DNA from 4 places in the Shewanella sp. 10B genome. Region 1 is predicted to be linked to each of the others. Evidence: predicted binding sites of a transcription regulator. Region 1 holds the regulator's gene; each other region holds the start of a gene.
The links. Region 1 encodes sigma-54, which starts transcription at its own class of promoters, with help from an activator protein. Its sites were predicted from a motif close to GTTGGCACGNNNNTNGNNT; they were not measured.
Positions count from the first base shown of each region.

Region 2: M0415_RS01635 (DUF3192 domain-containing protein) is a predicted target of sigma-54. The motif match lies at 3,998-4,016, and genes of this name have one in related genera.
Region 3: M0415_RS18925 (flagellar hook-length control protein FliK) is a predicted target of sigma-54. The motif match lies at 4,433-4,451, and genes of this name have one in related genera.
Region 4: flgA (flagellar basal body P-ring formation chaperone FlgA) is a predicted target of sigma-54. The motif match lies at 3,292-3,310, and genes of this name have one in related genera.

Region 1 is NZ_JAMDJO010000002.1:724,821-732,217, reverse strand. It holds gene M0415_RS10820 (HPr family phosphocarrier protein) at 1-222, opposite strand, end outside; gene rapZ (RNase adapter RapZ) at 209-1,063, opposite strand; gene ptsN (PTS IIA-like nitrogen regulatory protein PtsN) at 1,060-1,503, opposite strand; gene hpf (ribosome hibernation promoting factor) at 1,506-1,793, opposite strand; gene M0415_RS10800 (RNA polymerase factor sigma-54) at 1,822-3,297, opposite strand; gene lptB (LPS export ABC transporter ATP-binding protein) at 3,403-4,134, opposite strand; gene lptA (lipopolysaccharide transport periplasmic protein LptA) at 4,131-4,682, opposite strand; gene lptC (LPS export ABC transporter periplasmic protein LptC) at 4,669-5,229, opposite strand; gene kdsC (3-deoxy-manno-octulosonate-8-phosphatase KdsC) at 5,226-5,777, opposite strand; gene M0415_RS10775 (KpsF/GutQ family sugar-phosphate isomerase) at 5,777-6,754, opposite strand; gene mlaF (phospholipid ABC transporter ATP-binding protein MlaF) at 7,317-7,397, shown strand, end outside.
Region 2 is NZ_JAMDJO010000001.1:398,142-405,538, forward strand. It holds gene M0415_RS01605 (hypothetical protein) at 1-173, shown strand, start outside; gene M0415_RS01610 (sporulation protein) at 235-975, shown strand; gene queF (NADPH-dependent 7-cyano-7-deazaguanine reductase QueF) at 1,068-1,928, opposite strand; gene syd (SecY-interacting protein) at 1,988-2,638, shown strand; gene M0415_RS01625 (Zn-ribbon-containing protein) at 2,746-3,519, opposite strand; gene M0415_RS01630 (hypothetical protein) at 3,519-3,908, opposite strand; gene M0415_RS01635 (DUF3192 domain-containing protein) at 4,056-4,454, shown strand; gene M0415_RS01640 (DUF2789 domain-containing protein) at 4,504-4,737, opposite strand; gene M0415_RS01645 (GNAT family N-acetyltransferase) at 4,882-5,520, shown strand; gene M0415_RS01650 (Mpo1-like protein) at 5,513-5,818, shown strand.
Region 3 is NZ_JAMDJO010000008.1:92,542-99,938, reverse strand. It holds gene fliF (flagellar basal-body MS-ring/collar protein FliF) at 1-641, shown strand, start outside; gene fliG (flagellar motor switch protein FliG) at 634-1,680, shown strand; gene fliH (flagellar assembly protein FliH) at 1,667-2,614, shown strand; gene fliI (flagellar protein export ATPase FliI) at 2,583-3,920, shown strand; gene fliJ (flagellar export protein FliJ) at 3,932-4,378, shown strand; gene M0415_RS18925 (flagellar hook-length control protein FliK) at 4,538-6,289, shown strand; gene fliL (flagellar basal body-associated protein FliL) at 6,372-6,896, shown strand; gene fliM (flagellar motor switch protein FliM) at 6,937-7,397, shown strand, end outside.
Region 4 is NZ_JAMDJO010000008.1:120,173-127,569, forward strand. It holds gene flgD (flagellar hook assembly protein FlgD) at 1-388, opposite strand, end outside; gene flgC (flagellar basal body rod protein FlgC) at 413-829, opposite strand; gene flgB (flagellar basal body rod protein FlgB) at 832-1,236, opposite strand; gene M0415_RS19060 (CheR family methyltransferase) at 1,381-2,220, opposite strand; gene M0415_RS19065 (chemotaxis protein CheV) at 2,322-3,242, opposite strand; gene flgA (flagellar basal body P-ring formation chaperone FlgA) at 3,447-4,154, shown strand; gene flgM (flagellar biosynthesis anti-sigma factor FlgM) at 4,231-4,557, shown strand; gene M0415_RS19080 (flagella synthesis protein FlgN) at 4,560-4,985, shown strand; gene M0415_RS19085 (LPP20 family lipoprotein) at 5,120-5,569, opposite strand; gene M0415_RS19090 (FlgO family outer membrane protein) at 5,566-6,198, opposite strand; gene M0415_RS19095 (flagellar assembly protein FlgT) at 6,438-7,397, shown strand, end outside.

The DNA.
Region 1 (7,397 bases):
GGGCTCGGCATCTGGGCCTTCGGCAATCAGGGTAATGGTTTTACCCATGCCGGTTTCTAGCATAAGTAACCCTAAAACACTGGCGGCAGAGGCCTGTTTTTCACCTTGGATCAGCGTAATGCTGGCATCAAACTCTGAGGCCAACACCACGAGTTTAGTTGCTGCGCGGGCATGTAAGCCGAGTTTATTGCAGATGGTGACCTGGCGTTCAAGCTTTGGCATTTGTCAGTTCCCGATGGCGTGCATTGACTTGATGTTTACCGTTACTAAAGCGTTTAGCCAGTTGCTCGGCGATATAAACAGAGCGGTGTTGTCCGCCTGTGCAGCCAATGGCAATGGTCAGATAACTGCGGTTATTACGCTCGAGGTGGGGTAACCAGGTTTCGAGTAGGTTCTCAATCTGCCAAATAAACTTATTGACCAAGGGCTGGCGATTTAAAAACTCTGCCACAGGTTCATCTAAACCTGTGAGGGGGCGCAACTCGGGTTCCCAGTGGGGGTTGGGTAAAAAGCGCACATCAAACATAAAGTCGGCTTCGGTTGGCATACCATGCTTAAAACCGAAAGACTCGAAGTTGATCACCAGTTCCTTATCGACACTGCCAAGCAGGATTTGCCGTACTTGGTCGCTGAGTTCATAGATATTCAGATTCGAGGTATCTATGTAGTGATCCATCTGCTGTGACAGGGGCTCGAGCAACTTGCCTTCAAGCTTAATGGCTTCTTGCAGTGATACTCGGCTCTTAGATAAGGGATGTAAGCGCCGCGTCTCGCTGTAGCGCTTTAACAGTACTTTATCGCTGGAGTTTAAGAAGAAGCTGGTAAGTTCAGTGCCCTCTGGCAGGCTGGCGAGCTGTTTGACGAGTACCTTGTCTTGCTCCGGCAGGTTACGCACGTCAACACTGATGGCGACGAGATCGTTACTGCCCTTGAGCTGTTCGAGTAAGCTGCCAATCAGCGGCAAAGGAAGATTATCGACACAATAGTAGCCGAGATCTTCAAGCACTCTTAGTGCGACCGATTTGCCTGAGCCTGAGCGCCCTGACACTATGACCAGTTTCATCCAGTGATTACCTGATAGAGTTCCGTTTCATCATGCGTCTTGCGCAATTGCTTCAATATTTGCTTGTCGCTGAGCTTTTCAGCCATGCAGGACAAAGTGCTTAAGTGCTGTTGACATTGGTCAGCAGGCACTAGCAGCGCAAATAAAATGTCGACAGGTTGTTTATCGATAGCATCAAAGGCTATCGGCTCCTCACATTTCACCAATATGGCTATGGGTTGTGTTATATCGGTTAATCGACCATGTGGAATGGCGATGCCGTTACCTATACCTGTGCTCCCCATCTTTTCGCGCGCCACTAGGCTTTCGAAGATCTCTTGAGATGAGAGGGTGGGGTACTGGGCAGCGGCTAAGTCGCTGATAAGTTCCAGTACCTTTTTCTTACTGCCCGGAGTGGCGCAGGTCGTGCATTCCGGCCGCAGTATGGTACGAAGTTCCATTGCTAGTGTTTTGTTAACTTCTCTTTGTGTTTAATAACCTGACGATCAAGCTTGTCGATCAGGACGTCTATGGCAGCATACATATCTGCATGCTCTGAAGTCGCGAAGACTTCACCACCGGTGAGGTTGATTCTCGCTTCGGCAATTTGTTGCATTTTCTCAACATTGAGCACAACGTGCACATTATTGATCTGTTCGAAATGACGTTCAAGTTTTGAAAACTTTTCCTCAACATAAGCCCGTAACGATTCAGTAATCTCGATATGGTGTCCACTCAGGTTTATTTGCATATAAACGTCCTCCGATTTCCACTTTAGGCTATAAACTTTTACGCTGATTGGAAGGGGGAATAAGCATCGCCTCTCGGTACTTCGCAATGGTTCTGCGCGCAACGTTAATTCCCTGTTCTGCCAGAAGTTGCGCCATCTTGCTGTCGCTTAATGGTTTTTTCTGGTTTTCCGCTGCAACCAGTTTCTTAATGAAGGCTCTGATTGCCGTGGATGAGCACTCACCGCCATCATCAGTCCCGACGTGGCTTGAGAAGAAATATTTTAGTTCAAAAAGTCCCTTTGGGGTATGCATGTATTTTTGTGTGGTCACCCGTGAAATGGTGGACTCATGCATCTCTACCGCCTCGGCGATATCGTTTAGGACCATAGGTTTCATGGCTTCTTCACCGTATTCGAAGAAACCCTGTTGATATTGCACTATGCAGTTTGCCACCTTGAGCAGTGTTTCGTTACGGCTTTCAAGGCTTTTGATAAACCACTTGGCTTCTTGCAGATGCCCGCGGATAAATTGGCTATCGGCTTGGCTTTTGGTGCTGCGCGCCATGGCTGCATATTGCTGATTAACATTGATTTTTGGCATGCAGTCTGGATTTAACTCGACCACCCAGCGACCATTTTTCTTCGACACCGACACATCGGGGATGACATATTCTTCATCGACAGGGGTGATGAGCAAACCGGGGCGAGGGTTTAAGGTTTGGATGAGGGCAATGCTCTCGCGCAGATCATCTTCCTTAAGCTTGGTTTTACGCATCAACAACCTAAAGTCGCGGGCAGCGATCAGATCTAAATGATCTTTGATCAACATACGGGCGTTTTCGAGGTGTGGGGTATCCGGCGAAAAATGGGAGAGTTGGATAAGCAGACATTCGCTTAAATCCCTTGCGGCGACACCGACGGGATCGAAGTGTTGAATGCGCTTGAGTACGGCTTCGACTTCATCCAGCTCGATCTCAGGATTGCCCATGGCCTCGAGGATATCTTCAGTACTTTGAGTCAGATAACCTTGATCGTCGATGGCATCAATAATCGCGGTGGCAATAGCTAAATCGGTTTCAGAGAAGGGCGTGAGGTTTTTCTGCCATTCTAAATGTTCGTACAGGCCTTCACTGGTTTCCCCTTGGAAGGGCATGTCATCTTCACGGCTGGCGCCAGAACCTGAGTTTGGCGATGCGGTAAAGACTTCATCCCAAGTGGTGTCCATGGGTAGTTCTTCGGGCAGGGATTCTTTGGTCAACGACTCGGCAATGTCCACGGTGGAATTGTCTTGTTCCTGTGGCTGGGCTGTCGTTTCGCTAAAGTCGGTATCGGCGATATCTTGCTTACGTTCGGTAGGCGCGTCGAATTGCTCCTCTTCCAGCTCGAGAAGGGGATTAGAGTCTAAGGCTTGCTGGATCTCTTGCTGCAGTTCTAATGACGACAATTGCAACAGACGAATGGCCTGTTGAAGTTGTGGCGTCATGGTTAACTGTTGACCCAGTTTGAGCTGGAGTGACGCTTTCATGTTACCGCTGATCCCTACGTTATTATTTTGAATTTAGGCCGCTTGTTATCATATTGATGGCGCAGATAAGCCAAAATTCAAGGCTAATTGGCTCTGTTTAAGTAACTATAGCCTGAATTGTTCACCTAAGTACACAGCCCTAACTTGCTGATTGTCTAAGATCTCTGCGGGAGTTCCTTCGGCAATCAGGTTTCCGTGACTGACAATGTAGGCATGTTCACAGACGTCTAAAGTCTCGCGCACATTGTGGTCTGTGATCAATACCCCAAGGCCTCGGCTCTTGAGTTGTTCGATGATTTTCTTGATATCGATAACCGAAATCGGGTCGACACCGGCGAAGGGTTCATCGAGCAGAATAAACTTAGGATTGGCCGCTAAGGCGCGGGCAATTTCGACGCGGCGACGCTCACCGCCCGATAACGACATGCCTTGGCTATCGCGAATATGGGTGATATGGAACTCTTCGAGCAGATGTTCCAGCTCTTCTTCGCGTTGATCGCGATTGAGCTCTTTACGGGTTTGCAGTACCGCCATGATATTGTCGTGCACTGTCAGCTTGCGAAAGATACTGGCTTCCTGTGGCAGGTAACCAATGCCTTTGCGAGCGCGCAGGTGCATAGGATCGGCGGTTAAATCATCATCGTCGATAAAGATATGGCCTTTATCGCTTTTGACTAAGCCCACGACCATGTAAAAGGTGGTGGTTTTACCCGCACCGTTTGGGCCGAGTAGGCCGACGACTTGACCCGTTTTCACCGTCAGGCTGACATCTTTCACAACCTGACGACTCTTATAACTCTTAGCGAGATTCTGTGCTTTTAAGGTGATTTGGGTCATTTAGAATCCTGTTTTTTCACAGGTTTGTCCGCAGGCTGATTCTTGAGTTCTTCCTGATAGTTGTCAGGTTGAATAATGGTGATTACGCGATCATCACCGCTACCCGTGCTCTCAGCGATCAGTTTCTGCTGAATAATATCGTAACGGATGAGGTTACCCGTCACTTGGCTACCCGCTTGGTCTAGGGTCGCTGAGCCTGTTAAGGTCAGGGTGCGGGTCGCCATTTCATAGCGAATTTCTTTGGCGCTCGCCGACGCTGGGCGTCCATCGTCGAGAATTTGGCTGTAGGTCGCAGGGTTGCCCGTTGCCACTAAAATCTTGCTGTTTTCCCCTTCGGCAGAAAATGCACGTAGTTGATCCGCATGGATTTTAATCGAGCCTTGAGTGACTTCAACCGGACCGAAGAAAATGATCTGGTTATTTTTAATGTCCGCAGTTTGGCTGACGGCTTTAATTTTCACTTCTTGCTGTAAGTCACCGACCTTGGCGAAGGCACTCATGCTGGTGATTAGCATTAGGCCGGCAAGTAATATGTTATTTTGCTTCATAGGTTCCTACTACCTGACTGGTCAATTGCACTTCCTGCGCGTTAAGGTCGGCATAAAGGCCTTGCCCTTGAATATTAAAATCTTTCCCTGTGACGTAAATGATGCGGTCAGAGGTCATTATCATAGTGTTGAGATCGAGTTCTAAAAAACTGGTGGACAATGTCTGTATGGGTTCACCAGGGCTGATGGCATCGATAATAACATTATTTTCTAATACAACCTTGCCGGTATCTTTATTGAGTCGACCTTGGTCGGCTCGGATCTGCCATTTTGCTTTACCTTGGTCGGGATAGACAAGATAGACGGGCTGAGTAAAGTCGGTTTGGTTTTTCAGCTCATAGTGTTCCATGTGCTTTGCCGTGACGCGACTGTTAACTTGCCCTTGCTCATTAAACTCAATGCTGCGCAGATCTTCGATAATGTAATCGGGCCTGTCGCTGACGTTCAAGCTGTCATCCGTATCGCCACCGCGTTTTTGCTGCACTTGCCAATATAGCGCCAGCGCAGTACCAAAAAAGGCGATAATGGCGAGGGTCACACGACTCATATGCTCATCCCATGGGCGGAAGTGAACTTATTTTGGCTCAGTAAGAGCAGATCCGTGAGTTCCCTGAGTGCGCCATGCCCACCATTTAAGTGAGTCACAAAATGGGCGTGTTGACGGACATAGGGATGACCATCGGCAACGCAGACGGCAAGGCCGACCACATTCATCACCGGCAAGTCGACAATATCATCACCGATATAGGCGACTTCTTCTGGGGTGACATTGTAGAGCGACAGCAGCTCTTCATAGGGCACGAATTTATTATCCACGCCCTGATAAATATGCGTCACACCCAGCGCCGTCATGCGGTTTTCGACAATTTTAGACTGACGGCCAGTGATCACCGCCAGATTAAAACCACTGGTTAGTAACGAGCGCACACCATAACCATCGCGGGTGTGGAAGGCTTTGAGCTCTTCCCCTGAGTTACTCAAATAAATGCGGCCGTCGGAAAACACTCCGTCCACATCGCAGATCAGCAGTTTAATTTTTTGTGCCCTTTGCCAAACATCGTCGCTGATGGGGCCGTAAAAACCTTGCTGTGGCATTAAATCACTCCCGCTTTAACCATATCGAGCATATTGAGGGCTCCGACAGGATGATGTTCTTTATCTATCACTATCAGGCCGTTGATATTTTTGGAATCCATCACTTGCAGCGCCTGCGCCGCTAAGACGTTTTCAGTAATTGTGACACAGTTTCGCGTCATCACATCGGCGATAGGCGTGGTGCGCAGGTTGACTTGGGCATCGATAACGCGGCGCAGGTCGCCGTCGGTAAAGATACCCACGAGTTTGTTTTGCTCATCGATAACCGCGGTCATGCCAAGGCCTTTCTTGGAGATCTCATACAGGGCATCGGTGATGCAGATATCGTGTTTAACCAAAGGTAAGTCATCGCCGCTGTGCATCACGTTGCTGACTTTAAGCAGCAGCTTACGACCTAAGGCGCCGCCCGGATGGGACATGGCGAAATCTTCCCGGGTAAAGCCTTTGGCTTGCAGCAGCGCAATGGCGATGGCATCGCCCATGACTAAGGTTGCTGTGGTGCTTGAAGTTGGCGCCAGCCCAAGCGGACAGGCTTCCTCTGGCACCTCAATACATAAATGAATTTTAGATAGACGCGCCATGGTGGATTCTGGCTTGCCAGTCATGGCAATCACAGGGATGGCTTTTCGTTGGATGACTGGCATCAGAGCAAGGATTTCGCTCGACTCGCCCGAGTTTGAAATCGCAAGAATCACATCATTGTCCGAAAGCACGCCTAGATCACCATGGCTGGCTTCGCCAGGATGGACAAAAAACGCTGGGGTACCTGTGCTGGCGAGGGTGGCCGAGATTTTATTGCCAATGTGGCCAGATTTCCCCATTCCCATCACTATCACTTTGCCGGTGCAGTTGAGAATTAACTCGCAGGCTTGGGCAAATTCAACGGAATCGACATATTGATAAAGATTGTCGAGGGCCGATTTTTCAATATCGATGACTTTACAGCCCCACTGGCGCAATTGTGATTGGTCTACCATGTCTATCTCTCTTCTTGCATTGTCTTTGTCGCCCCGTTCTGGGATTGGAATAGCACAATTTGGTACGCGATAAAGATGATAAAATTAACGGCTTCTTACTCGGAGTAGCACTTTATTGTTCTGCCTTTGCCTATAGGGTTGACGGCAATAGGGCAGGATAACCTGTTTAGCGATTGAATGCCTTGAGCAAAATCATCGTCTTGGTTGTTTTAGCGCTGCCACTTTTATGGCTATGGCCGCCATGATAACCAGTTTGACATTCAATATGGCTTTTGAGTTAAGTTGTCTTGCCTAGTTCAGTGTGATTTCGCTTATCTTATTAGCCTTAACTAAACAAACTTGCTGATTTATCAACAAGGGTGAAAACATTAAGTAACACTTTAGCTTCACAGAGCGAAAACTTAGGGCGCATTCTCGCTGGAAATGAGGCAAATTGAAAGTATCGCAGGACGATAGTGTCGATTCTGTTGTAGGTTAAAGCGCAATTACGTACAATTTGCGGCTCTTCGATTGGTCTGGGCAGGAAGCGTAGGCCACCTCTTTTCAAATATCGGAATCAAGCATGACTCAAGAACAAACGCCGTTGGTTGAGATCCGTCATTTGGGCTTCAGCCGTGGCCAGCGTGTCATATATGAAGATATT
Region 2 (7,397 bases), on a different contig from region 1:
TACAAAAGGGCGCGGATGCGGCGGCCTATGCCAAAAGTTTGATCGAACAGCAGGGCGTCGAGCAAGCCATGCAAAGCCTTAAGCAAATGGCACTCGCCAGTGAACAATTTGCCCAGCAGGATTTAGGCGCGCATTTCCAGCAATTATTGCTCGAGTGCAAATCTGCGAATTAACTAAATAAACGCTGTATTAGGGCTGCTTATCTGTGCAGCCTTAGCAACATAAGGAAATCCCATGTTTAAAAAACTGCTGGCCTCTGTCGGTATCGGTGGTGCGACGGTCGATACCCAATTAGTAGATAATCGATTGCTTCCAGGTCAAATCTTTCATGCCACTATCGTCGTTAAAGGCGGTAATGTGCCGCAGCAGATCTCCGGCCTCGACTTAGCCCTAATGACTAAGGTGAAAGTGAGCAGCGATAACGGCGACTATTTTAAGAACCATCGATTGGCGAGCTGGCGCTTAACCGACTCCTTTGAAATTCAAGCGGGTGAAATCCGCGAGATCCCATTTTCAGGTAAATTGCACCCCGAAACTCCTTTTACTCAGCTCCCTGTCCGTAATAATCAATCCCAAGTATGGCTACAAACGGGAGTGGACATAGATACCGCGCTCGACCCTAGCGATATCGATGCGCTGGTCATTATGCCAACGGCGATTGCTGAGCATGTGTTAAAGGCGATGGACGGCCTTGGTTTTGTGTTGGTGAAAGCCGATGTGGAACAAGGTTTCCTCAATACGCGCGCCTTTCGTTCCACATCGGGTTGTTACCAAGAGTTAGAGTTTAAGCCGCGCAATATGGGCTTTAATCGTTTGCGTGAGATTGAGGTTTCTCTGGTGTGCGATGCCGAGCAAACCCATGTATTGCTTGAGCTTGACCGTGCATTCCGTGGCGATGGTTACTTGTATTTCAGCCTGCCAAACAATGCCACGTTGAGCCGAGTACAAGAGATTTTTAAGGCGAATTTGGGTTAAGTGCGAGTATCGCTTAAGTGGTTAGCTTGGTTGAAAAACTTACAACCGACAATAAAAAGCCCTGATGATTCAGGGCTTTTTACTGAAATCGATTACTGTCTTGCTAAGCGGTGGCTCTCGCCTGGATGTTCAAAATCACTGCGGTAAGGGTTAATGTCTAAGCCGCCGCGACGGGTATAGCGGGCGTAAACGGTTAACTTAGTGCAGTGGCAGTAATGTTTTAAATCGACAAAAATCCGCTCGACACACTGCTCATGGAACTCGTTATGTTGGCGGAACGAAATCAAATAGCGCAGTAGCTTTTCGCGATCGATTTTAGGCCCTTGATAACGGATCATCACACTGCCCCAGTCCGGCTGAGAGGTAATTAAGCAGTTTGATTTCAACAGATTAGAATTGAGTGTCTCGGCAACAATCTGTTTGTCATCTGTGCTGTTTTCTAGATAATCCGGGTTAAAGTCATAGTCGCTGACTTCGATATCCAGATCGTCAATGCAAGTGCCTGGCAGCTCGACGACGCGTTGAATACCAAAACTCTTAGGCTCAATAATCTTCACTGTGACTTGGCCTTGGGCGCATTCACCGAGATCCTGCACTAAGGTTTTTTGCACAGCTTCGATATTGTCGAACTTGGTTTGGTTAAAACTGTTTAAATACAGTTTGAAGGATTTTGACTCGATCAGATTTTGGCTTTCATGGCTTAGCTGAATGTCGGCAATTGCCACCATAGGTTTGCCCTTGGCGTTTAGCCATGACAACTCATAGGCCGTCCAGATATCGGCTCCGTGGAAAGGCAAACTTTCCGCCGTGAGGTTGATAGCGTTACGGTTAAGTGAGCGAGGAACCCCTTGCAGCAGCGACGCATCATACTCGGCTTGGTAATCCGTGGCTTTACCTAAGGTTAGGCCGGCAAGCTCTTTTGCATCACTATAGGGATCGTGATTGTGTGTCATCAATACTGTTTCCATGTCAAAATAGGCGCACATTATACCCGAAATTGGATTGTGCTTAAGTGTCTTGTCTGCCTGCTCTCGATAAATTTTTAGATAATTACCATCGATCCTACCTATCAACTTTAGGCGAATTACCACGATATTACCCGCAGGGCGAGCCATCTTTGTGTATTCAAGGTGAGTTTGATGAAGCGTCCGATGAGGCGGTGTCTTGGCTCCCCGTTAAGCGTGAACACCTTGGCAGTTTTGCGAATGTTGAACATGCGCTTGAGCTAACATTATGGCCTGATATCAATCACTTTTATGGTGAATATTTTGCGGCGCCCGTGTTATTTGATTCACCATGGGGCTCGGGCGAATTACTGCAGGTATGGAACGAGGCAGATTTTGATGCCCTGCAACAAAATATCATCGGCCACTTAATGATGAAGCAAAAGCTCAAGCAACCAGCAACTTGGTTTATTGGTTTGCTTGATGAGGGCGATAAGATGCTAACTGTCGATAATGCCGATGGTAGTGTCTGGGTTGAAATCCCCGGCGAGCTTCCTTCCACCCAATTGGCGTCGAGTTTAGCTGAATTTATTGAGGCCTTATCGCCACGTATCGCGCCGCCCGTGAAACATGAAGAATTGCCTATGCCAGCGCTTGAACATCCGGGGATTGTTGCCAGCTTTAAACGTATGTGGCACAACCTGATAGGTAAGCGTTAAGCGCGGGGAAATGTGCAAAGGTCTCTTGAAAAGCCTCTTGCAAACCTGTTTGGCAAACTCGGCTCGGCAATTTTGCCTGCCGAGTTTGCCATTCATCAATGGGTCAGTTATTGATGATCCCAAGACAAGTTAGACACTATGCGGCAAGGTTCGCAGCGAAAGTGGAACATATCTAATAGCGGCTCATTGAGTTTCCAGTCGTGACTGCCACAGCGTGGGCAGGGGCGAGCTAACTCGGATTGCAGATCCTGCCCTCCGACGCGATACAAATAATAGTAGGTGGGGATTTTGGTCAGGTATTCGATTCGGCCGCGTAAATCCCAACCTCTCCTAAATAAATCACTGCTAGGGCTGGATAATTCTTCCAGCGCGGCAAATTCTGCCTTAGTAGCCGCCGCCATTTGTAACTCATCACAGGCTTGCCACTCGGTTTGCCAGCGGATCACCCGTTTATGATCGCCATTAAAGGTGGCGGGGATTTGGTACAACGGAATGGGCAATAAGTTATCGCCACTTCGCAGGGGCGAGCACATATGCACATAGCTAGTGTACAGCAGCTGCCAGCTGGGTGGCTCAGTGTTACTCACCTCAGAGTTAATATCTTGACCGATAAATTTTTCCCGTGGCGCCAGTAGCTTAGCCTCGGTTAGTTCCGCCAGCGCTTTTTTCACCCAAGGGCTGTGATAGCGATGAGCCAAACTGTTTTTTTCAGGCATGAGTAAGCGTACTCGAAATTCGCCCTCATTAAAGGCCACAGAAAATTCGCGGCCGAGGATTTGGCCATTAGCGCGGTAGGCTTCGAGTAATTGATTGATGGCACGTTCTGCCGCACTGATGGTGGTATCGGCAAAGCATTCAAAGCGCAATTCGGTGACAAACATTAAGCGGATTTTCCTTGGGATTCGAGTTGACTGACACGTTGTTTCAGCTCGATAAGTTCATTTTTGAGTTGCATGATCTCGTTGTTTTTTAACGCGAGGGCCTGTTCAATGCCCTGTTGTAACTGGGCTAACTGCTGCGCCAGAGTGGTGACTGTGACTGTGAGTGGCGAGGCTTCGGCGGTGTGTGTCTCTTCAACCACGGGCTGTGATTGGGCAGCTAAACGCTCACGCTCGGCTTTGGGTATCGATTTAAACTGCTGTAATCCTTGGATTAACAGCGGCATAGGGATTTTGTTACCGACGCGGCTTTTGATCAGGGCAAGGCTTGGGGTTTTACCGCTGGCTTCGAGTGCGCATGCTGCTGCTAACACTTGGTCAATCGGACTCATAATAAGTGAAATTCCTTAATCTATATCGTGTTTTTCACTAACTTACTGTGGCGTGGTTATTTTAGTTCTTATAAATCAATACATTGCTGTTTGGCATTGATTTTGCTTTTTAAGCATTTTTATAACAAGTACACAGGAAGTCATAATATGAACGCAAATATTAATCGCAAACTCATCGCGGTCACGTTTTTAGGGTTAGCAAGCTTAGGTCTTAGCGGTTGTGTGGTCAATGTCGGCGACAGTGAATCTAAGTGGGATAGCAACGAATCTTGGGAAAAAACACAGGACAAAAACCGCAATAATCTGACTAAGCTCAGCCTTGGCATGAGCAAAGACCAAGTGATGACCCTGATGGGCGCCTCGGACTTTAGCGAATCTTATCTGCAGCAGAAAGACGGCCAAGCCGATAAAGAAGTGTTGGTCCTCTTTTATCGCACCCAGCATACCCACAGTGACGGTAAAACCACTAAGGATGAATGCACGCCAATCGTCTTAAGTAACAGTGTGTTAGTCGGTTGGGGCGACACCGCCTACAACAAAATTTAACGACTCAACGCAACTCGCCATGAAGTGATTCAGTCTCAGCCCTAAGTCATTAGGGCTTTCTTAATTGCACATCGAGCTGCTCGATAAGTTCGGTCCACTGGGCATCGGCCTCTAATGCCTCGGTCAGAAAACTCTTTTGTGCCTGCGTCCAAAATGGCGCTTCGGTTAAGTGTGTGTCAGGGGGAAGTTGATGGGTCGCAATAAACTGCCCTATGGCTTGAGCTTGATTGGCTAATCCCAACTGTTCAAATAGATGACTCAAATCGACTGGCGTTGTATCCATGCTCGCATCCTCTCAGTGTGCCTTTATTTAGGGTATGCAACTCACTGAAAAATGCAATCTATGATTAAAATTTGCACTTTTTTGTTTCCTTGATACAGTGATAATTACTCCTAAGAGTGTGATCTAAATCAAGGAATTCTAAAAATGGACAATAATACCTTGGATGAGTGCCGTGCAGTTTATCTCACCGCCGAAGATTTACGCCTCGCCGCTTCGATTCTCTACAACGCCTATCATGACGACCCTTTCTTTGTGGATGCTTTATCCACTTCAGACAAATTCGCCTACGAACAAAAATTACGTGCCGCAATCCGTGAAGAGTTGAATGCGCTCTGGCAGGAGAAGCAAGCCTTAATTGGGCTGTTTGATCAAACACGCTTAGTTGGTGTTGCCTGTGTGGTCACTCAGGAAGTGCCCCTCGGGGAGGGCCGCTATTGGCACTGGCGACTCAAGATGTTGCTTGGTACAGGCTGGCAATCGACTCAGGCGATAATGAAGAAAGAATCGAGCATCGTCGAGCTGCTACCGAGCGAGCACTGCGGGATCCTACAATTTATTGCCCTTGCGCCTAATGAGCAGGGAAAGGGGTTAGGTCATCAACTTGTGCAAGCCGTAGTAAGTTGGTGCGATGAGCAGCCCGAACTTGAGGGGATTGGGGTCTTTACTACTCAAGAAGCCCATAGCCAGTTATTTATGCAACATGATTTTGTCTCCCTCGGAGAATTGAGCATAGGCAATGTGGCCGGACAATTACTTTTTTACACGGGCCAACAAGATGAATGAACCTTACCGCTCCTTCGCTGAGTTTTACCCTTTTTACCTCTCACAGCACCAGGACTTGAGCTGCAGGCGATTGCACTTTATTGGCAGTTTTATAGTGCTCCTGTTATTCGTCGCTGCGCTGGTTTTCGCAAATGGTTGGCTTTTACTGTTTATCCCCTTAGTGGGATATGGTTTTGCTTGGGTGGGACACTTTGTGTTTGAGCATAATCGCCCCGCGACATTCCAATATCCCTTGTACAGTTTGATGGGTGATTGGGTGATGTTTGCACAAATTATCACCGGTAAGTTGAAGTGCTAAATATCCCTGACCAGTGAGAAGCTGACACCCGTGTGAGAGATCGCTTACAAAGCCTGTAGGATAAAATGTTTTCTTACTGACTGTTTTGTAATCACAGCTTTTAAAGTGTATTTAAAATCATAGTGTTATGTTTTAATAAAGCTTGATTGTATGAAAAGTGCGCTAGTGTGTGTTCTTTAACCGAAACAAAAATAGCGAGAACCACGTAGAATTAACTCATCGCCAAAGCAAATGGACAGCAGGGATTGCAATACAGGCGAGAGGGACGCAAGAAGCGACGAATTCAGGTTCTTGGATTTGAACCACTGACAGTAGGAAAACTGTCATCTGCCTAGGATAGGCTAAGGAAAAGCAAGGCTGCTTTCTCATGGATGATAGAGGACGTTGTATCTGCTGGGATAGCAGGTTTCAGGATGAAAAGGACAAGCTTAAGGATTAAGCGTTACTGGATGCAGGAAGTATCGAGTAAAAGGATAAGTATAAGGGTGAACAGCTTGTACTATGGTGAGGAAAGGATTCAGCAGGACGCGATTGGGATGAGTCACTGGATGTGACAGGAGCCGAAATAGGATATTCGGGTCAAAGGATTGAGTGTAGTGGAGACTTCACTGCACAGGGAAATAAAGGGATTAAAGGACGCTTGCAGGGAGCAAACGATCGCAAGGAAGGTGCAGGGAGCACAATCAAGCAGGATGGCTTGCAGAGGATAAATGGGGTGCACATAGTGCGCCCCTTTCTTTTTTCTATTCTCCTACGCCTATTTTTACAATATGTCATAATGTCCACTTTTACGTGCGGTATATCTTAAAATAAAATCTATCGAACGATTTTTACTCTTTTATGCAGTCGCTATTTCCTTTGATGTGTTTAAGCGTCTCGGGATAAATCAATGTTTGTGCCTTCCAACGGCATAAATTGCCCGACTTCTTGTGAGATATATCTCACAAGGCTGTAAGTGATTTGTAAGTTTTTTGACTGACAATGACTACCTAGTTTTAGGTAAGTCACATCTAATCAATATGTTAAGAAATTTTTTCCATTATGAACTTAATATGGCGGCTTACATTTTTATCTTTTGCGAAAGCTTGCCTGCCATAGCTGTCGTAGAATTCATTTGTAGACGGAACTACAGCGAACAGGAAGTTAGCAGTCAGGATGACTGGACAGTGTTTAAGGAATAAACACTGATGGAGTGGTAAGGAGAGACTTTCAGGATGAAAGCGATGCGAACCACGGAAGGAAAGACTATCAGGGATAGATAGCCTAATTGCACAGGATTGCAATGGCACATGGAGTGCAATAGAAAGGATGCTACTGAACCTATTTCACGGATGATGCTGGAACCGCTCAGGAAAGAGCAAGCTTGGTAAAAGGAACGCCAAGAGATAGGGAAGTACGTTGAGTACAGGGAAATATCACGGATTGAACAGGGATGATGCAGGATGCAAGTTGACGCATGGATGGTGCAGGGAGCACGAAAATAGCGGGATAGCTTAACAGAGAACAGAAGGGCGTGGTCTAATGACCACGCCCTTTCTTTTTTGGTATTCGTGCAGATTAAGCTGATTGAGTGCGGATG
Region 3 (7,397 bases), on a different contig from region 1:
CCCGTAATTTTGAATTAGACACCACTATCAGCCATACCCGTCAGCAAATTGGCGTTGTGCGCCGCGTCAGTGTATCGGTTGCCGTGGACTTTAAACCGGGCGCCGCCGGTGAAAATGGCCAAGTGGCGCGCGTTGCTCGTACCGAGCAAGAGCTCACCAATATCCGCCGTTTACTGGAAGGTGCGGTAGGTTTTAGCGCCCAGCGTGGTGATGTTTTAGAGGTGGTCACTGTTCCCTTTATGGATCAATTGGTTGAAGATGTTCCTGCGCCTGAGCTTTGGGAGCAACCTTGGTTCTGGCGTGCGGTCAAGTTAGGTGTTGGTGCCTTAGTGATCTTAGTGCTCATTCTTGCTGTAGTGCGTCCAATGTTGAAACGCTTAATCTATCCTGACAATGTGAACATGCCAGAAGATTCAAGACTGGGTAATGAGCTGGCCGAGATTGAAGACCAATACGCCGCCGATACCTTAGGGATGCTCAATACCAAAGAAGCAGAGTATAGTTATGCCGACGATGGCTCAATTCTTATCCCTAATCTGCATAAAGATGATGATATGATTAAAGCTATCCGTGCGCTTGTGGCCAATGAGCCCGAGCTTTCTACCCAAGTCGTGAAAAACTGGTTACAAGACAATGGCTGAGAATAAATCAAAAGACGCCGCTGAAACTTCTGGCTTTAATGTAAAGGATCTCAGCGGTATCGAAAAAACGGCAATTTTACTGTTAAGTTTGAGTGAAGCCGATGCCGCCTCCATTTTAAAGCACTTAGAACCTAAACAAGTGCAAAAGGTGGGGATGGCGATGGCGGCCATGGAAGACTTTGGGCAGGAAAAAGTCATCGGGGTGCATAAGCTGTTTCTCGATGATATTCAAAAGTATTCTTCTATTGGTTTTAACAGTGAAGAGTTCGTCCGTAAGGCGTTAACCGCGGCTTTAGGTGAAGACAAAGCCGGTAATTTGATTGAACAAATTATCATGGGCAGCGGCGCCAAAGGCTTAGACTCACTCAAATGGATGGATGCGCGCCAAGTGGCAACTATCATCCAAAACGAACATCCTCAGATCCAAACCATTGTTTTATCGTATTTAGAGCCAGATCAAGCGGCGGAGATTTTCGGCCAGTTCCCTGAGAACACGCGCTTAGACTTAATGATGCGTATTGCTAACCTTGAAGAAGTGCAGCCTGCGGCATTGCAGGAATTGAACGATATCATGGAGAAACAATTCGCCGGCCAAGGTGGCGCACAGGCGGCGAAGATGGGCGGTTTAAAAGCGGCTGCCAACATCATGAACTACCTCGATACCGGTATCGAAAGCCAGTTGATGGAAACCATGCGCGAAACCGACGAGGAAATGGCGCAGCAAATCCAAGACTTAATGTTCGTGTTCGAAAACCTGATCGATGTAGACGACCGCGGTATCCAAACCTTGCTGCGTGAAGTGCAGCAGGATGTGTTGATGAAGGCACTTAAAGGTACCGACGATCAACTTAAAGATAAAATTCTGGGCAATATGTCAAAACGGGCCGCCGAATTGCTGCGTGACGATTTAGAGGCCATGGGCCCGATCCGGATCAGCGAAGTGGAGATTGCTCAAAAAGAAATTCTGTCAATTGCACGTCGTTTAAGTGACAGCGGTGAAATCATGTTAGGCGGCGGTGGTGGCGATGAGTTCCTCTAATCGGAGTGACAATAGCGACAATAAATTGTCCCACAGGGTCGTCAGCGACGCCGATATTGAGTTCAGTCATTGGTCATTACCCGATGTCACCGAAGCCGAGGAAGAGGGTGTCTCCAACCTGTTTGGTTATGCAGGGCAACTATCGCCGAAGGCCGTGGCCGTTGAAACGGTTGCTCCACCAACCTTGGCCGAGATTGAAGACATTCGCGCTCAAGCCGAGGAGGAAGGCTTTAACGAAGGCAAGACCCAAGGTTATGCCGAAGGGCTAGAGCAGGGCAGACTCGAAGGATTAGAGCAAGGCCATACCGAGGGCCTAGCCCAAGGGCATGAGCAGGGGCTCGAAGCTGGGCTTGCCGAAGCGAAGGCATTAGTCACTCGCTTCGAAGGACTGCTGAGTCAGTTTGAAAAGCCATTGCAATTACTCGATGGCGATATTGAACATTCTTTAATGACGCTAACCATGGCGCTGGCTAAATCTGTGATTGGTCATGAACTTAAAACCCATCCAGAGCAAATTTTATCTGCACTGCGTTTAGGGGTTGAATCATTGCCGATCAAGGAGCAAAGCGTCAGTATTCGTCTCCATCCCGACGATGTCACTTTAGTCGAGAAGCTATATTCCAGTACTCAATTGAACCTTAATCAGTGGCAATTAGAGGCGGATCCTACCCTCTCTGTCGGCGACTGCATCATTAGTAGCCAACGCTCGTTGGTGGATTTAACCCTATCCTCGCGCATTGATGCGGTATTTGAATCCTTACGTAATCAACAATCCCATTTGAGTCATCAGCAGCAACAGCGCCAAGCGGTCCTCGATGAGGAAAACGCCGCAAAAGTTGCCTCGACTACCGAGCTAGGTGACGAGGCGCAAAGTAGCCAGCCACAACATGATGGAGAGCAAGATGCAAAATCGCCGCCATCAACTGCTGAATAAGCTGAATCATTGCATCGATAAAGTCCCGCCATTCCGTGCTGTCGCCAGTGGCCAACTGGTGCGCGTGGTTGGCTTAACCTTAGAAGCTAGTGGTTGTCGCGCCCCCGTTGGCAGCTTGTGTTCTATCGAAACCATGGCGGGAGAGTTGATCGCCGAAGTTGTTGGCTTCGACGATGAACTGCTGTATCTGATGCCGATTGAGGAATTGCGCGGTGTGTTACCCGGCGCACGGGTTATTCCCCTCGGTGAGCAGGCGGGGCTCAATGTGGGCTTATCCCTGTTGGGGCGCGTACTCGACGGTAATGGTGTGCCATTAGATGGTCTTGGCGCTTTATCGACTGAGCAACAGGCGCCGAGGCACAGTAACGCCATCAATCCACTTTCTCGCCGAGCGATCACCGAACCACTCGATGTGGGCGTACGCGCCATCAATGCCATGCTCACCGTTGGTAAGGGCCAACGTATGGGCCTATTTGCAGGCTCTGGCGTGGGTAAGAGTGTGCTACTCGGCATGATGACGCGAGGCTCTACCGCTGACATTATTGTGGTGGGATTAGTGGGGGAGCGTGGTCGCGAAGTTAAAGAATTTATTGAAGAAATCCTTGGTGAAAAGGGCAGAGCACGCTCGGTTGTGGTGGCGGCGCCCGCCGATACTTCACCATTAATGCGCCTTCGCGCCTGTGAAACCTCTACTCGTATTGCCGAGTATTTTCGGGATTTAGGCTATAACGTATTGTTATTAATGGACAGTTTGACTCGTTATGCCCAGGCGCAGCGGGAGATTGCCCTAGCCGTAGGTGAGCCACCGGCGACGAAAGGTTATCCACCTTCGGTATTTGCGAAATTGCCACGTTTGGTTGAGCGGGCAGGCAATGGTGGTCCCGGGCAAGGTTCTATAACCGCATTTTATACTGTACTGACCGAGGGCGATGACCAACAGGATCCTATTGCCGATGCATCTCGGGCTATCCTCGACGGCCATATTGTGCTCTCCCGTGCATTAGCTGATTCCGGGCACTATCCCGCAATCGATATTGAGGCTTCCATTAGCCGTGTGGCCCCAATGGTGATTTCGAACGAGCACTTAGAAGCCATGCGCCGCGTCAAACAGACCTATTCCCTTTACCAGCAGAATAAGGACCTGATTTCGATCGGGGCTTATGCCCAAGGCAGCGATCCGCGAATCGATAACGCCATACGCCTGCAACCTGCGATGAATGCCTTCTTACGCCAAACCATGCGTGATGCCTTTAGTTTTGCCGATAGCCAAGTCATGCTTGGGCAACTCGCGGCGCAATGTAAATAATCGAGACTGTTATGGCGAATGCCGATCCTTTATTGCTGGTGTTAAAATTAGCCCTCGATGCAGAGGAACAGGCTGCGTTGTTGCTAAAGTCGGCACAATTAGAGTGTCAAAAGCGTCAAAATCAGTTGGATGCACTCAACAATTATCGCTTGGACTACATGAAGCAGATGCAGTCTCAGCAGGGACAAGCCATCAGCGCCAGCCATTATCACCAATTCCACCGTTTTATCCGCCAAATCGATGAGGCCATTGCGCAGCAAAATCGTGTGGTCGCCGATGGGGAGAAGCAAAAAAATTATCGTCAGCAGCATTGGCTCGAGAAGCAGAAGAAACGTAAGGCAGTAGAACTACTCTTAGAGAATAAAGAGAAAAAACGCCAAGCACTTGAGTTGAAGAAAGAGCAAAAGATGACAGATGAATTTGCCTCTCAGCAGTTTTTTCGCCGCAATAAACCCTAACCCAAGCTAGCCATTGCTTGTTTAAGTTGTTTCTTCAATCAGTAAGCTCCATTTGTTGGCATTTTATTTGCTAGCTTTATGCAAGATATGGCCAAAGCCGCATAAATTGACGTTTGCCCGCATGTTTTTATGTCTTGGGGTGAATGTTTAGGAGCTGATATGCAACAAATGAACAACATCCTATTAGCGTCAAGCGCGAAAAACAGCGCTAGCTCGAGTAAAGCATTGACTCAAGATGCTAATAGTGAAGACTTTTCTGCAGCGTTGGCTTCAGTTACATCCGTATCATCCCCCTCGACTAAAACCCCTATATCTCAGGATGTGGCCGTCAAATCTGCTAAAGCGGAAGCCAGCACTGACGATACCAATACCGATGATGAAGCCGATATCAGCTTGATTTTCGCCCAGATTGGTATGGCAAATGAGATGAAGAAAGCGGCAGCTCCGGGCGAGTCTTTGCCGCTTGAGGCCGATATCACGGCAACGGTGGACGCAGACTCTACATCTTCATTATTAGTCGATGACCCATCTCAGACCGACAGTTCTATTGTTGACGGCACTTTTTCCGATGAAATGGCTAAGTTTGTCGAGGTCTCCAACATAAGCATTGGCAATACAAAAGTGGATGTGAGTTCTGAAACACCAGACTCTGAGTCAGTCACCTCAAAGGCGACCGGACAAAATACTGCGCAAGTCACCGCAAAGTTTATACAGCAGCAAGCCTCACAACAGAACGCGGCTGATGTTGCTGCTACTGAGAGTGTAGAACCACAGATCCCAGCTGTTGATGTTGATGCTTTGGTTGCGGCCGCGACAGTGGCGGAAACGGATACTCAAGGTGCTTTAGTTGATGATTCGCTTTTGATTGATGATGCTGCGCTACTTTCAGGTCTGCGCAGCGAAAAGTTCGTTAAACCGCCCGAAAATCATATTTTACCCATTGAGGGTGAACCTTTGTTAGGGGCAAAAGAGCCTGGTACAACAGAGCTTGGTGCAACAATTGGCGCTAAGGCAATAAATGTGTCGACGCAGCCAGCAGATAAAGCTCTAGCACCCCAAAGTATGGTGTCCCAAGTCGTTGATAATCAAACACCAATTAAAGCGGCCAATGCCTCTGCGAGTGATGTATTAACGACGAATGCAGCCACAGCCGCTAATGCTAACGATCTTAATACCTTAGGCACTAATGCCGCGACTAATGTATCAGGTACCACAGCCATAGATCCGAGTCTTACTGCCGACAACCCATCCCGCGCCGAGATTTCAGCAGGCTTTTTGCTAAAAGACGCTAAGCTAGCGGTTACTCTCGATGCGCAGCAAGATAGCCAAGTTGCTGCTTTAAGTCCTGGCAGCGAAGAGGCGGGCAGCGAGTTTAAGCCTGTGGAGTTTAAAGCAGTATCTTCACTGCATTCTTTGGCAACGCCAGCAACCCAGCGTCAAGATATTCCGCAAGTGCAGCTTTCCTTGCGCCAAGGTGTAGAAACTCAAAACCAAATGCAGGAGATGATCCAGCGCTTTTCACCTGTGATGAAGCAGCAATTGGTGACTATGGTAAGCCAGGGTATCCAACAGGCGGAAATCCGTTTAGATCCGCCAGAACTTGGGCATATGTTGGTTAAAGTGCAAGTCCATGGCGACCAGACACAAGTGCAGTTCCATGTCACACAATCGCAAACCCGCGATGTGGTCGAACAAGCCATTCCCCGCCTGCGTGAATTATTACAGGAACAAGGCATGCAATTGGCCGACAGTCATGTTTCTCAAGGTGACCAAGGTCAACGCCGTGAGGGGGGATTTGGTGAAGCGGGTGGTTCGAGTGGTGGAAATGTGGATGATTTCTCGGCAGAAGAGCTAGATTTAGGTTTAAATCAAGCAACTAGTTTAAATTCAGGTATAGATTATTACGCTTAAGAAGGTAACCTATAGTAATAATGCGGATTATAATCCGCATCCTAATCCATTCCCGCATTTAGCCAATTAAAGAGTATATAAAATGGCCAAGGAAGAATCACTAGAACTTGAAAGCACCGAAGCGCCTAAAAGTAAGAAGAAGTTTATTTTTATCGGTGCGGGCGTCTTAGTGGCACTATTAATAGGTGGTGCGCTGTGGTTTTTCCTCGGTAGCAGTGATGAAGCCCCTGCAGCAGCGGCCGAAGGGACTGCGCCTACTGAGGCAACCACTCCTGCCGCCGATGCGGCAATGGCGGCCTACGTACCAATGCCACGACCCTTTTTATTTAATCTCCCTGGGCCAGATCGCGCTCGTCTCGTTGAAATTAAAGTGCAATTGATGGTTAGAGGCCAAGACGATGATGTTTTGACTCAAAAGCATATTCCGTTGATTGAAGATGCGCTGTTAACCACCTTTAGTGGCGCCGATGTACAAAAATTGAGTACTCAGGCGGGTAAAGATGAATTGCGGCAATTAGCGCTGCTGAGCGTGCAAAATACCTTGCAATCCGTGACCGGACGTAAAGTGGTTGAGAAAGTACTCTTTACCGGTTTTGTAATGCAATAACCTTTTATCTTCAGCACCTTAAAGAGGCGAAGACAATACTGTGAGTGATTTATTAAGCCAAGACGAAATTGATGCGCTCTTACACGGAGTCGATGACGTCGAAGAGGATAATGAGCTTGATGCCGCGGGGCTGGAAGCTCGCTCCTACGACTTTTCCTCCCAAGACCGTATCGTGCGTGGCCGTATGCCCACGCTCGAGATTGTGAATGAGCGTTTTGCCCGTCACCTGCGGATCAGCATGTTCAACATGATGCGTCGTGCGGCCGAAGTGTCGATTAACGGCGTGCAAATGCTGAAATTTGGTGAGTACGTACACACCTTATTCGTCCCGACCAGCTTGAACATGGTGCGCTTTCATCCCTTAAAAGGTACGGCACTGATCACCATGGAAGCGCGTTTAGTGTTTATTCTGGTGGACAACTTTTTTGGCGGCGATGGCCGTTTCCATGCCAAGATTGAAGGGCGGGAATTTACCCCGACCGAACGTCGCATCGTGCAACT
Region 4 (7,397 bases), on a different contig from region 1:
CAACTAATCCCGATGCTTGCAGCGCCTGACTCGAGGTCATCACACTGTTTAAATTGACGATTTCATCGTTAAGCTTTGAAATACCATCCACGGTCGAAAAGGATGCCATTTGCGCAATCATCTGATCGTTGTCGACGGGCTTAAACGGATCCTGCATCGACAACTGCTGACTGAGTAATGAGAAAAAGTCTTCCTGCGTCAGCTGTTGGCTCTTGGCTTCTGGCACAACCGATTGGCTAGGCAAGCGGATCCCATCTAAAAATGGATTGCCGGTTGATGTACTCGTTGTGCTCGTTGTGCTCGTGGTATTAGTCGCCACCGTATTCGATTGGCTCTTAGTTTGAGTCGTCTGAGCCGTATTCTGGCTAAGTTGGTTAATGAGGCTCACAGCTTACCTCCTAAATCGCGCATGTTATTTACCCATCCCAAGTGTTTGTTGCAGCATAGATTTTGCGGCTTCAGCGACTTGAACATTCATCTGATATGAGCGAGAGGCAGAAATCATATCCGCCATTTCTTCCATGACATTCACATTCGGCTTATAAATAAAACCATCCGCATCCGCCATCGGATGATCGGGCGAATACTCTTTTAATAGGGGTTTATCGCTCTCAACGATGCCTTTTACTGCAACACCTTGAGAAGCTTGCTGTTGGCTCTGCGCTTTCGCCATTTCAGCTTCAAAAATGGGATGACGTGAGCGGTAAGTTTTATCAATACTGCTAGAAACAGAATCGGCGTTAGCGATGTTACTCGCCGTGGTATTGAGTCGGACGGACTGAGCTGACATACCAGAGCCAGCCACATCAAAAATGCTAAATAAACTCATGATTAATCCCCTCTCAGCGCTTTTTTCATGCCGCTAAACTTACTGTCCAAAAATCCCAGAGACATTTGATATTCGAGCGCATTTTGCATAAATGCCGACTGTTCCTGTTGAATATCCACTGTATTTCCATCTCCAGTATCTGGCTGATTTGGCACACGGAACTTCACGTATTGTCCCGTTAACTGTGCGAGGCCAAAATGCTGCTCATCGCCGGTCATCTCAAGGCTATTGCGTTGCTGTTGCTGGGTCTTCGCAATATTTAAGGCCGCAGAAAAATCGACGTCACGGGCTTTATAATGTGGCGTATCGGCGTTTGCGATGTTGCTTGAAATCACTTCGGCACGCTCGGCACGTATCCCCAAAGTGAATTGGTGCACACCTAGTGCCTTATCAAAATTAATCGCCATAAAATTGCCTCCATCGTGACTCTCACGGGAACAAAGCAATTCATGTGCCAAAAAACAGAAACTATCAGAAATGTGTAGAAATGGGGTTTGGCGGGGTAAAAAATTACCGACTCATGTCGGTAATTTTTATTTAATATCAGAGCATTAAGTCTTTTTCTGGTAATAGATACCAGGGTTGCAACGAACCATATCAAATTCATCCGTCAGACCCGCAATCGACTCTGACGCGCCGAGAAAGAGTATGCCCTTCGGATTTAATGCGGCAGCAAATTGCCGCAAAATTTTTGCTTTTGCCTCAGGGGCAAAATAGATCAGCACATTTCGGCAGAAAATAATGTCGAACTTGCCTAGCAAAGTGTAACTCTCAAGCAGATTGTGGGCGCGAAAATTGACTAAACGCTTAACGTTGTCCTTTACCCGCATGTTGCCAGAGGGCAAAGCATCAAAAAACTGGCGCTTACGTTCCTCCGATAGGCCACGTGCCAATGCCAAACTGTCGTACTCGGCATTTTTGCAACGTTCCAACATCGAAGGCGAAAGATCGGTCGCTTGAATTGAAGCGCCTCCCGGCAAAGCTCCCGGCTTCTTCTGTTGATATTCTAAAATCGTCATTGCCAACGAATAAGGCTCTTGGCCAGAAGAACAGGCAGCCGACCATATCTTTAATGGACGGCCCAACTTACTGTATTCAGGTAGCAATACATTGCCTAGTAACTCAAACGGATAGCGGTCACGGAACCAAAGCGTTTCATTGGTCGTCATCGCATCAATGACTTCCGCCCGCAACGCGCGCTCCGTTGGCTTCATCGAATGTTTCACCACATCGGATAACGAAGGCAGATTATATTTGCCCATCAAAGGCGCGAGACGGCTACGCACTAGGTACTGTTTATTTTCCCCCAGTACGATGCCGCTGTGTTGTTCTAAGAACAACCTAAATTGATTATATTCGGCTTCTGCGAGTGATTTGTCAGGCACATTCACGTCCTAGATCCTATAGCAAGCACCCAAATAAGTGCCAACAATCATGTAATAAGGGCTAGATTATAGCGTAAAGCACCACTAGGCACTAACCCACACTTTCACTACAAACTTAAATGCTTGTTCACTGCCGCAGCTAATTCGTCTGGGTTGAATTTAGCGATAAAATCATTAGCGCCTACTTTTTGTACCATAGCCTGATTAAACACGCCGCTTAACGAGGTATGTAGTACAACCTTGATATGCTTAAGCTTTGGATCGTCACGGATCTCAGCCGTTAAGGTATAACCATCCATTTCTGGCATTTCAATATCCGAGATAATCAGCGGGATTTCCTCGGCCACATTATTCATTTCACCCGCAATAGCTTTTAACTTATCGAGCGCTTCACGGCCATCTTTTGCCGTATCAATCTGTAAGTTTAACGACTCGAGCGCGCGAATAATTTGTTTACGAGCCACTGCCGAATCATCAATCACCATAATATGGTAATGCTGACTTCTATCGATTGTCAGTTGCTCATTGACTTCTTCACTGATTGCAGTTTTGACTGGTGAAATTTCATCGAGGATCTTTTCAACATCAAGAATTTCAACCAGTTCACCTTCGATTTCGGTGACAGCGGTTAAGTAAGAATAGCGACCAGCCCCTTGTGGTGGCGGCATAATGGCTTCCCAGTTCATGTTGATGATACGTTCAACTGAACTGACTAAGAAACCTTGTACGCTGCGGTTATATTCTGAAATGATGATAAAGCAATTTTCAGTGCTGGCTAACGGACGCCCGCCGGTTGCAGCACTCAGATCGATTACCGAAATAGTCGTGCCGCGAATATGGGCGACACCTTTGACGTAAGGATTAAGTTTAGGCAAAGTCGTTAACGGTGGACATTGCAAAACTTCTTTTACTTTGAATACGTTAATCCCAAAACGTTGACGACCATTCAACTTAAATAGCAATAGTTCTAGTCGGTTTTGACCTACGAGTTGGGTTCGTTTGTTGACTGAATCAAGAATACTCGACATAACTCTGCCTTGTTGTTCTGTTTATGTACGGCCCTAAACTCGTTTGAGTATAGGCATATTAATTGCTTACGTCTTGTTATCGATAACCATAGTTGAAACTGAGTCAAACTTCTGACACGAAATCTTGGCCGTTATGGCATGGAACAGTTTCAAACTTGATAAAAGTATAGGTGCATTCTGGCGTTACAAGCTAGTCTCTTCATTATGAAAGTAAATTTAGTCTATTTTTTGAGTATCATCGCCCTTTCCTTCGCCACTAAGGCCAATGCCGAGCCCGTGGTACCTAGCATATCGGCGATATCCGAATTAGCTAAAGCTCTTATTAATGAAAAGATTTCAGTACCATCTAACGCTAAAGTTGAGATCCTTCCGCAAACGATAGACAGTCGTTTGCTTCCTTCTCAATGTGCCTCTCCCATTCGAGTCGAGCTCGCCTCCGACCGAGAAATCAGCCGCAACAACACGGTAAAAGTCAGCTGTGATACACCCGATTTAGCCTACCCTTGGCAGATTTTTATGTCGGTGCGGGTCGATATTCTTTTCCCGGTTGTGGTCGCTAGCGAAACACTGGCGCCAGGCGAACTGATCAGCCCAACACAGGTTGAAATCCGTTACGTCGACCAAAATAGTTTACGCGGTATGCAATTTAGCGATACCAGCCAACTTTCAGGAGTACGGGTAAAACGGCGTGTCGCCAAAAACTTCCCTATTTTTGCCAATAACCTTTGTTTTGTTTGTAAGAATGATTCAGTATCAATTTATGTGCGTTCCAGCAATTTTGTGCTAAAAACCGTAGGCGAAGCGCTACAGGATGGTAATATTGGTGACCAAATTAGGGTCAAAAATAGCAGTTCAAACAAAGAACTAGATGCCATAGTCACGGCCATTGGCGAAGTCGAAGTTAGAATGTAAAATAAACTAAAGCTTTTCGATGAGCTGCCGATACCCCAGTTAAGAAATCCCCGTATACACGACGCTGGAGCCTAAAATGGCAATTGATATTAGCAAATTTAACGCCGGAGCGGCCGCGCAAGTCCGTTCAAACACAACAAAGAAAAGCAGCGAAAGTGAGCAATCGACTCAGGTTGCGGCTAAATCGACTCAACAGAAAGGTGACTCAGTTGTCATTACGGCTCAAGCTCAACAGCTACAAGGAGCTCAAACCAAAATGGCCAGCCTACCTGAAGTAGACCAAAAGAAAGTCGCTGAGATTAAACAAGCGATTGCCGAAGGTCGCTATAAAATTGACCCCGAAAAGTTGGCTGCTAACATTGCCAGCTTCGAAGCTGAATTGAATGACCTCAATAAAGAGTAACTATGACAGAAATAGCTAAACTGGTAGATCAACAACACGCCCATTTGGCTGTTCTTAAACAGATTATTCTTAAGGAAAAAGGCGCTTTGGTTGACCAAAACGCCGATTTGCTTTTATCGCTTGCGGATCAAAAATCATCATGCCTGCAAGAACTCAAGGCCAATGATGACTTACTGGCCAATCACAGCGATAAATCCTTACTCACCTCGCAAGTAGAACTATCCCATAAAATGGCCGCCGTAAAAGAGGCCCTTGCCGAATGTAAGGATCTAAACGCTCAAAATGCTAGCCTCATCGAGATGAATCTAGCGAGTCTAAACCGTTTTGCCCAAGCCTTACAGGCGAGCCGAAACGCGACTACTCTGACCTATAACGATAAAGGCAGAACCTCGACCCTTTCAAGCTTAGGCAATGATTTGAAAGCCTAAGTCATGCATCATAAGTAAACGGGATATAAACAAAAGCCGCGCTAAAACTTAGCGCGGCTTTTGTTTATTGGTACAGCACGACGAGCAGTCATCCAGACCTAGCTCTAAAACCAACCCTAGCACCAACCCTAGCACTAAAAATAGGTAACATCTTTAATTCTTTGTGGGCGGCTCTGCTGTTGGTAAATCTGCCATACCTTGGCAAAATCAAGTTCTAACTCAGTCACATAGTGGTCCCCTGCCGGATAGCTTTTTACCACTTTCGCGCCGCGGATCACCCCAGTCACAGACGCTTTAACATTATCATCTGTCAGCATCCAATCACTGACACTACTGTTGGCGGTGATCTTCTGTCCATACACTTGTTCAGCCAGTTCACGGTAGGCCACGATTTTTGACGCCTGCATCGCCATTAAAACTCGTTGGGACTGCTCTTTGGCCGGTTGAGTCGCTAGCGGGGCGTAACCTATTGCCGTCAGTTTAGGAAAACTACTTGGGGGCACATCTTCCCACTGAACATATCTATCTTTAGTTGCACACCCAGTAAGAAGGAGCGCCGCAACAATTAGTAAGTAGCGTTTCATTTTCCATCTCCTAGTACCCGAACCTCATTCATACCAGGGCTCGACTGGCGATATAAAATCCCATCCTGAGAGATAACTTGCTCGGAGGGCTGCATGTAATTACTCAATTCTTTTTGAGTCACAAAAGTCTGCGATGCCGATACCACACGATTGTTACTTAGAGTGACAATCCGAGTATTGATTGCCATGCCATTGGTTGTCGGGCTCATGGTCGATACGACGATATGGTCAACGGGTAAATTGGTCGAAAGCTTTTGCCAATCGCGCGTCAAAATAAAATCGCCATCAGCCGTCACTCTCAGCCCATCACCTAAATTCAAATCCACCACATTGAACATAAAGCTATGCAAAGACGTCATCAGCCCTTGCTGCAGCTGCTGCGCCAGTGCATTGGTGCTACTCAAATTCCCAACTAACACAGGCGTGGCAACAACGATAGGCTGGTCGGGACGCAGTGCATCATTCTGCTTGACTAACTCAGTCACAATTCGCTGCGCGAGATGATTAATCGTCGCCGTAGGCGGCAAACCATTGCCGTCAGCTAAGCTAGGTTTGGGCGGTGCCACGGGTTTAGTCGCACACCCAACCAGCACTAACAGTGCCAGCGGAATGAATGCACGCTTCAGCATAAGAGTAACCTCGTCATCAATATCAATGTGGCCCAGTGGGAGCCGCAATCTTTGCCATAAAGCAAGCAAGTATTAGACCAAGTCAAAATATTGCGCTTAATGAACTCCCCAGATTATCGACAAATCCATTGATAACTTTATCCCTATACCTCGATAAATCAGGCATAAAATTTGCTTAGAGCCATAAAGCACTGCCAGTAAACTGACTCATCCCAGCAAATTTAGTTAAGGGCTTATTGATGAACATACTAAGAAAGAACTTGCTCATAATCAGCAGCCTACTGCTATTTGCTGCACAGGCAAACGCCGAATGGGTCGAGGCCAGCGGCGAAGCGGTGATCACTAATGGCAACATCGCCCAAGCGCGTGAAGAAGCCATCAATCAAGCAGTGAGTTATGCCACGCTCAGTACGGGTATCCAAATCAGCAGTGAGCAGCAAACGACTAACGGCAATCTGACGCAAAACAGCTTTGCGATTAATCGTTATGCCCAGGCGATTAGCATCCAATTAGTGAGCGAGCGTATTGAAGGCAGCAAAATTTATGTTTCCCTCAGGCTCGATCTTAATGATGACCCCACCCAGCAATGCCCTGCTGGGCAGTTAAAAGCCGCCATCTTAATCCCCCAAGCGCAAATAAAAGACCGTGCACAGTTACGCTACGGACAACTCTCTGGATTTGAAGAAGTCATCTCCGAGAAACTGGGTAATAGCATCGATGGCTACTCATCCACTGGTTTTAGCCATATCCATGCCAAAGAACGGCTTGATATCGCACAGGAACTTGTCGATATCCGCGGCTATCGACTCCCCAGTTGGTTAAGTGAAATCACCGATAGCCAATATATTTTATTGCCACAAATCATCGATATATCGACTGAGCCTGTGCAATCTACCTTTATGGGATGGTGGGATGAAGCGCCACTCAGACAATTTCAATTTAAACTCAGTCTCTATCACGGCATTAGCGGTGAGGAAGTGTGGAGCAAAACCTACAGTACCTCTGCCCCGTGGGAGTTTGAAGAACAGGCCATCATAGCCCCTAATAGCGACCGATTTTGGCGTTCATCCTATGGCAGAAATATCAGCCAAATCATGCAAGAAGCAACTCGAGATATAGACAACACGCTCAATTGCAGGCCACTGCTAGGGCAAGTCGTCAGCCGTCAAGGTGACAGGATTATCCTCAACTTAGGTCGC